Regions from separate parts of the Ferribacterium limneticum genome, predicted to be linked through region 1. Evidence: riboswitches for the same ligand, from Rfam matches in the RefSeq annotation. Region 1 holds a riboswitch; the other holds the start of a gene.
What was found. Region 1 has a riboswitch for glycine ahead of gcvT (glycine cleavage system aminomethyltransferase GcvT). Riboswitches for the same ligand answer to the same signal wherever they lie in the genome.

Region 1 (4,636 bases):
GCGGGTGGCGAAGAAGGCGGCGTGCGGGCCGCCGAAGCCCATCGGGATGCCGAAGCGCTGGCTGGAACCGAGCGCGATGTCGGCGCCCATGGCGCCCGGCGACTTGAGCAGGACGAGGGCCATGAGGTCGGAGGCGACGGCGACCGTGGTGCCATGCGCCTTGAAGCCGGCGATCAGGCCGCTCAGGTCGCGGACTTCGCCGTTGTCGCCCGGGTACTGGAGCAGGACGCCGAAGAATTCGCCGTCCTTGTTGGCGTCAATGTCGCCGATGACCAGTTCGAAGCCGAAATAGCTGGCTCGGGTCTTGACCACGTCAATGCTCTGCGGGAAGCAGTTGGCATCGACCAGAAAGCGGTTCGACTTGGACTTGGAAACGCGACGCGCCATGGTCATGGCTTCGGCGGCAGCGGTGGCTTCGTCGAGCAGCGAGGCGTTGGCGATTTCCAGGCCGGTCAGGTCGACGACCATCTGCTGGAAGTTCATCAGCGCTTCCAGGCGGCCCTGGGCGATTTCGGCCTGGTAGGGCGTGTAGGCGGTGTACCAGCCCGGGTTTTCCATCACGTTGCGCAGGATGACTTTGGGCGTCAGCGTGTCGTAGTAGCCCATGCCGATGCAGGACTTGTTGACGACATTTTTGCTGGCCATGGCCTTGAGGTCGGCCAGCGCCTCGTGTTCGCGGCGCGGGGCGGGCAGCGGCAGGTCTGCCGGCAGGCGAATGGCGGCGGGAACAGTCTGGTCGATCAGCTGTTCGAGGCTGTCAGCACCGATGGCGGCGAGTATGGCAGCCATTTCGGTGGTGCAGGGTCCGATGTGACGGCCGATGAACTCGTCGTGCTGTTCAAGGGCGGAAAGGGGAAGATTCAACGGCATGGGAATCCTTGAAAACGATAGATACGGCGATTTTTTGTGCTCCCTCCCCTTCAAGGGGAGGGCCGGGGTGGGGATGGGGTATTGCACGATACGCAAACCGAACCCATCCCCCACCCATCCTCCCCCTTAGAGGGGGAGAAGCTTTAAATGCTGACGATGCTTACGCGGCGTCAGCAACGGCCTGGTAGGCGGCGGCGTCGAGCATCTTGTCGAGGTCGGCCACATCGTCCGGTGTCATCTTGAACAGCCAGGCAGCGTAGGCGTCCTGATTGACCGATTCCGGCGCATCGGCAGCAGCCTGGTTCACTTCGGTGACGGTGCCGGCGATCGGGGCGTACACGTCAGCGGCAGCCTTGACCGATTCAACGACGGCAATTTCCTTTTCGGCGTCGAAATGGGCGCCAATTTCCGGCAGTTCAACGAAAACGAGGTCGCCGAGAGCTTCCTGGGCATGGTCGGTAATGCCGACGGTGACGGAACCGTCAGCGTTGAGCAGCATCCATTCGTGGGAGGCGGTGTACTTGAGGTTGGCGAGGACGTTGGACATGGTTTTCTCCTGAATGGGGTGAATTAGATGACTGCTTTGCCGTTGCGGGCGAATACGGGTTTGGTGACCTTGGCCTTGAGCGCCTTGCCACGGATATCGACTTCGACTTCGTCGCCGATCTGCACGCCGAGCGGCAGGCGGGCGAGGGCGATGGACTGCTGGAGCGTCGGCGAGAAGCTGCCGGAGGTGATTTCACCGTCGCCGTGCGGGGTCATGACCTTCTGGTGGCCGCGCAGCACGCCCTTGTCGAGCAGGATCAGGCCGAGGAACTGCTTCTGTTGGCCATTGGTAACCAGCGCTGCCTTGCCGACGAAATCGCGATCAGTATTCAACGACACGGTCCAGGCCAGACCGGCGTCGAGCGGCGAAACCGTCTCGTCCATGTCCTGGCCGTAGAGATTCATGCCGGCTTCCAGGCGCAGCGTGTCGCGCGCACCGAGGCCGCAAGGGGCAACACCGGCGGCATTGAGCTTGTTCCACAGCGCTTCGGCTTCGCCAGCAGGCAGCATGATTTCGTAGCCATCTTCACCGGTGTAGCCGGTGCTGGCGATGAAGTACTGATCGACCTCGGCAGCGAAGAAAGCCTTCAGACCTTCGGTCGCAGCCTTGGCCTGCGGCAGCACTTCCCAGACCTTGGCGCGGGCATTCGGGCCCTGGACGGCGATGATGCCGAGGTTGTTGGCGCCATCGCGGCGCTGGGTGATGGTCACGTCGAGCTTCCATTCGGCGACCTTGGCCTGCATCCAGGCCAGATCCTTCTCGGCCGTGCCAGCATTGACGACAATGCGGAAGCGCGTATCGGTCAGGAAGTAGATGATCAGGTCGTCGATAACGCCGCCGGCTTCGTTGAGCATGGCGGCGTAGAGGGCCTTGCCGGAAACCTTGAGCTTGGCCACGTCATTGGCGACGAGGCGGGAGAGGAAAGCGCGGCAATCGGCGCCGACCACATCAACCGGACACATGTGCGACACGTCGAACATGCCGCAGTTGTTGCGGACCGCGTTGTGCTCCTCGATCTGCGAACCGTAGTTGACCGGCATGTCCCAACCACCGAAATCGACCATCCGGGCATTCATCGCGCGGTGAGCGGCATTCAAAACCGTTTTCTTCAGCATATCAGTCCTTTACAGGCTTTAATTAAAGCCGGTTCTAGAAACGAAAAAGGGGTGAAACGAAAGATACACATCTTGCGTTTCACCCCTCTGTCCTCGATACCTGAGAGATTTGCCCCATCGGTGGGCGCTGTTGACGCCGCTCTCCAGAGTTTCGAAATGGCAAGCCATTTCGGTTCCGCGGTCCTTTTGCCTGAGCGTTTTCGGGTGAAATTGCGCCTTCGGCGGCAGACGGATCTGCGCTCTCCCACGGAACGGGAGGCACTATAGCGGGATGCTCCGGTCTAATCAACCTGCTGCACTGCACAAGGGAGTCCGGGGTATGGCCCCCTTCGTGCTAAACTCTTCGTTTGCCTTCAAACGCTTGCCTGTGATACCTGTCAATTTCGATTTTCATTGCCATTCCATCGTTTCCGACGGCTTGCTGCCGCCCGAAGTGGTGGCTAGACGCGCGGCAGAGAATGGTGTCGATCTGTGGGCATTGACTGACCACGACGATATCGGCGGTCTTGCCACGGCCAGGGCGACGGCTGAAGAAGTCGGGATGAGTTTCGTCAATGGTGTCGAAATCTCCATTGAGTGGCGCGGTACCCCGATCCATATCGTCGGCCTCGGTTTTGATGCAGCCAATGCTGCGCTGACTGGCGGCCTCGATGAACTTCGCATTGGTCGTGTCGAGCGGGCGAAGCGCATGGGTGACGCCCTCGCAGCAATCGGTATTCCCGGTGTTTATGAAGGCGCCCTGTGCTTCGTGACCAACCCCAGCCTGATTTCTCGGGCGCATTTCGGGCGTTACATGGTTTCGATCGGCATCGCCAAGGATATGAGTGGCGTTTTTCAGCACTACCTGACGCCCGGCAAGCCGGGCTATGTCGATCATCGCTGGGCGACGCTCGAAGAAGCCGTTAACTGGATTACCGGTGCCGGTGGTGTGGCTGTCGTGGCCCATCCCGGGCGCTACAAGATGTCCGGCGCTGAGATGCGCCGCTTCCTCGATGATTTCAAGGATGTCGGCGGGCAGGGTATCGAAGTGACCTGCGGCAGTCATTCGCCGGATCACGTGATGCATTTTGCCCGTCTGGCCCGTCATTATGAGTTCCATGCTTCTCGCGGCTCCGATTTCCACGGGCCAGAAGAGAGCTATGTCGATCTTGGTAAACTTCCTCAATTGCCTGAAGACCTGAAACCGGTCTGGCGCCTGGTGTTCTGACATGGCACGCGTTGTCAATATTCATCCTGAATCTCCGCAGTCGCGCTTGCTTGTCCAGGCGGCTGAATTCATTCGCAATGGTGCCATTGTCGCCTTGCCCACCGACTCCTGCTACGCCCTGGGTTGCCATCTTGGCGACAAGGAAGCACTGGACAGGATTCGCCTGATTCGTCAGATGGATGATCGCCATCACCTGACGCTGATGGTGCGAGATCTCTCTGAAATCGCCCATTTTGCCCGGGTCGACAATGCCCAGTACCGCTTGCTCAAGGCGGCGACGCCCGGCAGCTATACCTTCATTCTGGAAGGTTCCAAGGAATTGCCGCGCCGGGTCATGCATCCGAAACGCAAGACCATTGGCCTGCGCATTCCCGATCATCCTGTGGCGCTGGCCTTGCTTGAAGAGCTGGGCGAGCCATTGCTGACCACTACCTTGCAATTGCCGGGCGACGAATTTGCGCTGACCGAAGGCTGGGAAATCCAGGATCGGCTCGAAGACCAGCTGGAGTTGATCCTCGATGGCGGTCCTTGCGGCACGGAGCCGACAACGATCATCGACCTGACCGGCTCGGCGCCGGAACTGATTCGTGCCGGGCGTGGTTCGCTGGCACCTTTCGGACTCGACTAAGCGCATGTTCGAAAGCCTGATCCAGACCCTGGCCATTTCGGCATTACCGGTGATTTTCGCGATTACCTTGCATGAAGCAGCGCACGGCTATGCGGCCCGCCATTTCGGCGATCCGACGGCCTGGATGCAAGGCCGCATCAGCCTGAACCCGCTGCGGCACATCGATCTGGTCGGCACCATTATCATCCCGATCACGATCCTGCTCTTCTCCGGCGGTACCTTCCTGTTCGGCTACGCCAAGCCGGTGCCGGTCGATTTCAGCCGCCTGC
Region 2 (4,636 bases), 1.8 Mb from region 1:
AGCGCATCCCTGAGGGAACACACGATATGAACGAAAGCCAACACCTGTCCAGCCAGTTCGACGAAGAACTCAGCCGTCTGCGCACCCACGTGCTGCAGATGGGCGGCCTGGTCGAAACCCAGATTTCCGCGGCTATCGACGCCTACTCGACCGGTGAAATCGCCAGCGTCAAGACCATCGTCGAGACCGACCGCAAGGTCAATGAACTCGAGAAGGCCATCGACGACGACTGCGCCCACGTCATCGCCAAGCGCCAGCCCACCGCCTCCGACCTGCGCCTGATCCTCGGCATCAGCAAGATCGTCACCGATCTGGAGCGAGCCGGCGACGAGGCCAAGAAGATCGCCAAGGGCGTTCGCCGCATCTATGAAAACGGTCACCTGCCCAGCCAGTACGGTGTCGGCATCCGCCATCTGGCCGAAGCCGCGCTGATCATGGTCCGTCAAGCACTCGACGCCTTTGCCCGCCTCGATACGCCGCAGGCCGCCAAGGTCATTCGCGCCGACAGTGACGTCGACGCCGAATTCAAGTCGATCATCCGCCAGCTGATCACGCACATGATGGAAGACCCGCGCACCATCACCACTTCGATCGACATCATCTCGATCGCCCGCGCCATCGAGCGCATTGGCGACCATGCGAAAAACATCTCCGAGCAGGTAGTCTTCGTCGTCGAGGGCCGCGACATCCGTCATACCAAGGAGAAGGCTCAGTGACACCGACGATACTGGTCGTTGAAGACGAACCGGCTATCCAGGAACTCGTCACGATCAACCTCAAGCATGCCGGCTTTCTCGTCGTTCGCGCCAGCAGCGCCGAGGAGGCCGAGTCGGCCATCCGCGCTGCCCTGCCCGACCTGGTGATTCTCGACTGGATGCTGCCCGGCCAGTCCGGCGTCGCCCTGGCCAAGAAAATCCGCGCCGATGAGCGCACGCGCGAACTGCCGATCATCATGCTGACCGCCCGTGTCCATGAAGAAGACAAGGTCCAGGGCCTCGAAGCCGGCGCCGACGACTACATCACCAAACCCTTCTCGCCGAAGGAAATGGTCGCCCGCGTCCGCGCCGTGCTGCGCCGCCGCGCCCCGCATCTGGCCGGCGAAGCGGTCGAGATCGGTACGCTGGCACTCAACCCGGCGACCCATCGCGTGCTGGCCAGCGGCCAGCCGATCGAACTGGGACCGACCGAGTTCCGCCTGCTCTTCTTCTTCATGACGCATGCCGAACGCGTTTACACCCGCGCCCAGTTGCTCGACGAAGTGTGGGGCGACCATGTCTTCATCGAGGAGCGCACGGTCGATGTGCACATCCGCCGCCTGCGCGCTGCCCTCGAAGCCTCCGGCAACCACGAGCGCGTCGAAACCGTACGCGGCACCGGCTACCGCTTCCGGGGAGCCTGAGCGAGGTGTCATCGCAACTGATGCGGGCCCTGTTGCTGGCACTGCTATCAACAGTCATTGCACTACCCGTCGGCTATTTTGTTGCCCACTGGGCGGGATGGACGGTTTTCTGTCTGGGCCTGGCCCTGCAGATGGCCTTCCACTTCCGCAACTTCGCCCGCCTCGACCGCTGGTCGCACAACCCGGTGGTCGATCCCAGCCTGGAGGGCGAAGGCGCCTGGGATGGCATCTTTGGCCGCCTCTATCGGCACGAGAAAGACCTGCGCGAGCAGATCGCCGAGCGTGACCATCAAATTGCCATGCTCTTCGCAGCCGGACAGGCCCTGACTGATGGCGTCGTGCTGCTCGATACGCACAACCAGATCCTGTTCTGCAACAGTACCGCCGAAGATCAGCTCGGGCTGGTCATCCGCACCGACCGGGGGCAATCGGTCGCCAACATCGTTCGCCAGCCGGAATTTGTCGCCTATCTAGAAGAAAGCGATTTCAGCCGGCCGCTGACCATGCGCACCGAACGCAAAGAGGACCGCGTCTTCTCGATCCACATCATCCCCTACGCTGGCAGCCGGCGCCTCATGCAGGTCAAGGATGTCACGCAGACCGAGCGCCTCGACCGCATGCGCCGCGATTTCGTCGCCAACGTGTCGCACGAGTTGCGCACACCGCTGACCGTGCTTGCCGGCTTCCTCGAAACGCTGCAGGAATTCGATGTCGACCGCGAGGAAAGAAACCGCTATCTCGAGATGATGGCCGACCAGTCGAAGCGCATGCAGTCTATCGTTCAGGACTTGCTGACCCTGTCCTCGATCGAATCGGCGCCGCCACCGGACAACGAGCCGGTGGACATGGCCAGCCTGCTCGACAAACTGCATCGCGATGCCGATGGCCTGTCCGCCGGTCGCCACACGATCATTGTCGAAAACGACGGCCATAATGACCTGCGCGGCTCCGAGCCGGAACTGGTCAGCGCCTTCGGCAACCTGGTCGCCAATGCCGTGCGCTACACGCCGGCCGGCGGCAAAATCCGGATCAGCTGGCGCGCTTCCCCGCAAGGCGGCGAATTCGCCGTGCAGGATTCCGGCATCGGCATCGAGGCCAAGCATATCCCCCGCCTGACCGAACGCTTCTACCGCGTCGACCGTGGCCGCTCTCGCGATGCCGGCGGCACCGGCCTCGGCCTGGCCATCGTCAAGCACTCGCTGAACCGCCACCAGGCGCAGCTCGATATCAAGAGCACCCCGGGCGTCGGCAGCTGCTTCACCGCCAAATTTCCGGCCAGCCGGGTGAGTAGCCTGTAAGCCGGCAACACCGGGCACACCACGGCTTCGACCCGGCAACTCCGTTCTGTTAAGCGGAAAACCCTTCGAATTAGTCGTTCCCGCGCGGGCGGGAACCCAGGGATTTCAAAGTACTGGATTCCCGCCTGCGCGGGAATGACGCTTAACTGAACGGCATTCGCTCCGACTGACCCTTGTCGCCTCTGCCTCGGCAGCCAAACCGGCGCAGGGGCCGCTCTATCCGCGAGGCTGCTTCGTGCTCGGCAAGAATCTTGCCGTTGGCATGAGGCTCGCCACCGCGTTTCAAGCGCTGGCCTGTCACTGATTGACAAGCAATCCGCCGAATCACGATAATCCGCCCTTCTGCGGGAGAGAGAGTTCCAAATTTGCGAACTCCGCCGAAGGCGCAAACTCCCATAATCGCTCAGGTACATTGAACCGCAGAAATGATTCGCCGGCTGGAGAGAAGTTGCAGGTGCCCTGGCGCCTGGCAACTCACCGAAGGGGCAGGCTCACAGCGAGCTGAAACTCTCAGGTAAAAGGACAGGGGGAGAGGCGTCACGGAAGACTCAATTCGAGCCTTCCGATTTTTGACGGAGTCTGTCCTGATGTTAGAAACTCTTATCCACGTTTTTCAGCCGCTCGCCACCAAGCAATTCGACCTGCTACTGGTCATCTATCTGGTCGCCATCGCGGCCGAAGCCATGTCTGGCGCGCTGGCGGCAGGGCGTCGCAACATGGACATTTTCGGGGTGGCCGTGATTGCCTTCGTCACCGCCCTGGGTGGCGGCACGATCAGGGATGTCATTCTTGGCAATTTCCCGATTGGCTGGACGCAACATCCCGAGTACGTCTATCTCGTCATCCTGTCCGGTCTGGCGACAACCTTGCTTGCCCGCTTCATGCACCACATGAAAAACATCTTCCTGATGCTGGATGCGATGGGTCTGGTCGCCTTCTCCCTGATTGGCTGCAATGTCGCCCTGCAACTCAATTACCCGGTCGTTGTCGTCATCATGGCCGGCATGCTGACCGGCATCTGCGGGGGCATTCTGCGCGATGTGCTTTGCAACCAGGTCCCCGTGGTTTTCTGCCGGGAGCTTTACGCCAGCGTGTCGCTCTTTGTCTGCGCCCTCTTCCTGGTCTTGAAATCAACCGACATCGACGCTGACCTCAATACGCTGGCGTGTTTTATCGCCGGCTTTGGCTTTCGCATGCTGGCGCTCCGTTTTGGCTGGAAGCTCCCGACCTTCTCTTACCAGCAGCGCTGGGACTGAACAAACGGGGCGCGTTCGCTTCAGCGCCAGGCTTGCCGGGCCTGCCAAGGAAATCCCGGCAGGCCGGCGGCGTCAGTTCAAGGCCCGCGCCACGGACAAAACGGCATCGCCGGCGCCCAAACGGCGGCGCTCGATGAACAGGCTGCCGCCCAGGGGTTCATTGGCGGCCGCCTTGGCTTTTTTCTTGGCCTGCTTCTTGGCGGCCGAAGCGGCAGCGGCGACTTCGCGATGCGATTCGCACTCCCCCAGGCCAATGCGAACGGCACCGATGGACAAGGTCGGCAAGCCCTGGAAGCTCACTTCACCGCGCCGGTTTTCAGCCATGTAGCCGCCTTGCAGGCGTTCGTCGATCGTCAGCAGGTTGCCGACCGCCTCGGCAAAGCTGGCGATGATTTGCCAGCAGCGCATTTCCCAGTCGGGGCTGCGGAAGATCACGAAAAAGTCGTCGCCGCCGATATGGCCGACAAAGTCCATGCGCTCGTCGGTGGCCTCGCAGAGCAGGCGGGCCAGCGTCTGGATGACGTCATCGCCGCGCCGGTAGCCATAGGTGTCGTTGTAGGGCTTGAAGTCGTCGATGTCGATGTACGCGGCCACGAACTGCTCGCCGGACGACAGCATGCGGTCGACATGCTCGTTGATCGGTACATTGCCCGGCAACTGGGTCAGCGGATTGGCGTAACGGG

Region 2: it holds a riboswitch for glycine, as region 1 does, so the genes downstream of both, KI617_RS16805 (trimeric intracellular cation channel family protein) here and gcvT (glycine cleavage system aminomethyltransferase GcvT) in region 1, are expected to answer to the same signal.

What each region holds. Positions count from the first base shown of each region.
Region 1 is NZ_CP075191.1:1,732,842-1,737,477, forward strand. It holds gene gcvP (aminomethyl-transferring glycine dehydrogenase) at 1-870, opposite strand, end outside; gene gcvH (glycine cleavage system protein GcvH) at 1,031-1,417, opposite strand; gene gcvT (glycine cleavage system aminomethyltransferase GcvT) at 1,441-2,532, opposite strand; glycine riboswitch at 2,610-2,689, opposite strand; glycine riboswitch at 2,701-2,789, opposite strand; gene KI617_RS08165 (3',5'-nucleoside bisphosphate phosphatase) at 2,900-3,739, shown strand; gene KI617_RS08170 (L-threonylcarbamoyladenylate synthase) at 3,741-4,367, shown strand; gene KI617_RS08175 (site-2 protease family protein) at 4,372-4,636, shown strand, end outside.
Region 2 is NZ_CP075191.1:3,488,272-3,492,907, forward strand. It holds gene phoU (phosphate signaling complex protein PhoU) at 27-716, shown strand; gene phoB (phosphate regulon transcriptional regulator PhoB) at 713-1,399, shown strand; gene phoR (phosphate regulon sensor histidine kinase PhoR) at 1,405-2,697, shown strand; glycine riboswitch at 3,033-3,127, shown strand; gene KI617_RS16805 (trimeric intracellular cation channel family protein) at 3,285-3,953, shown strand; gene KI617_RS16810 (GGDEF domain-containing protein) at 4,026-4,636, opposite strand, start outside.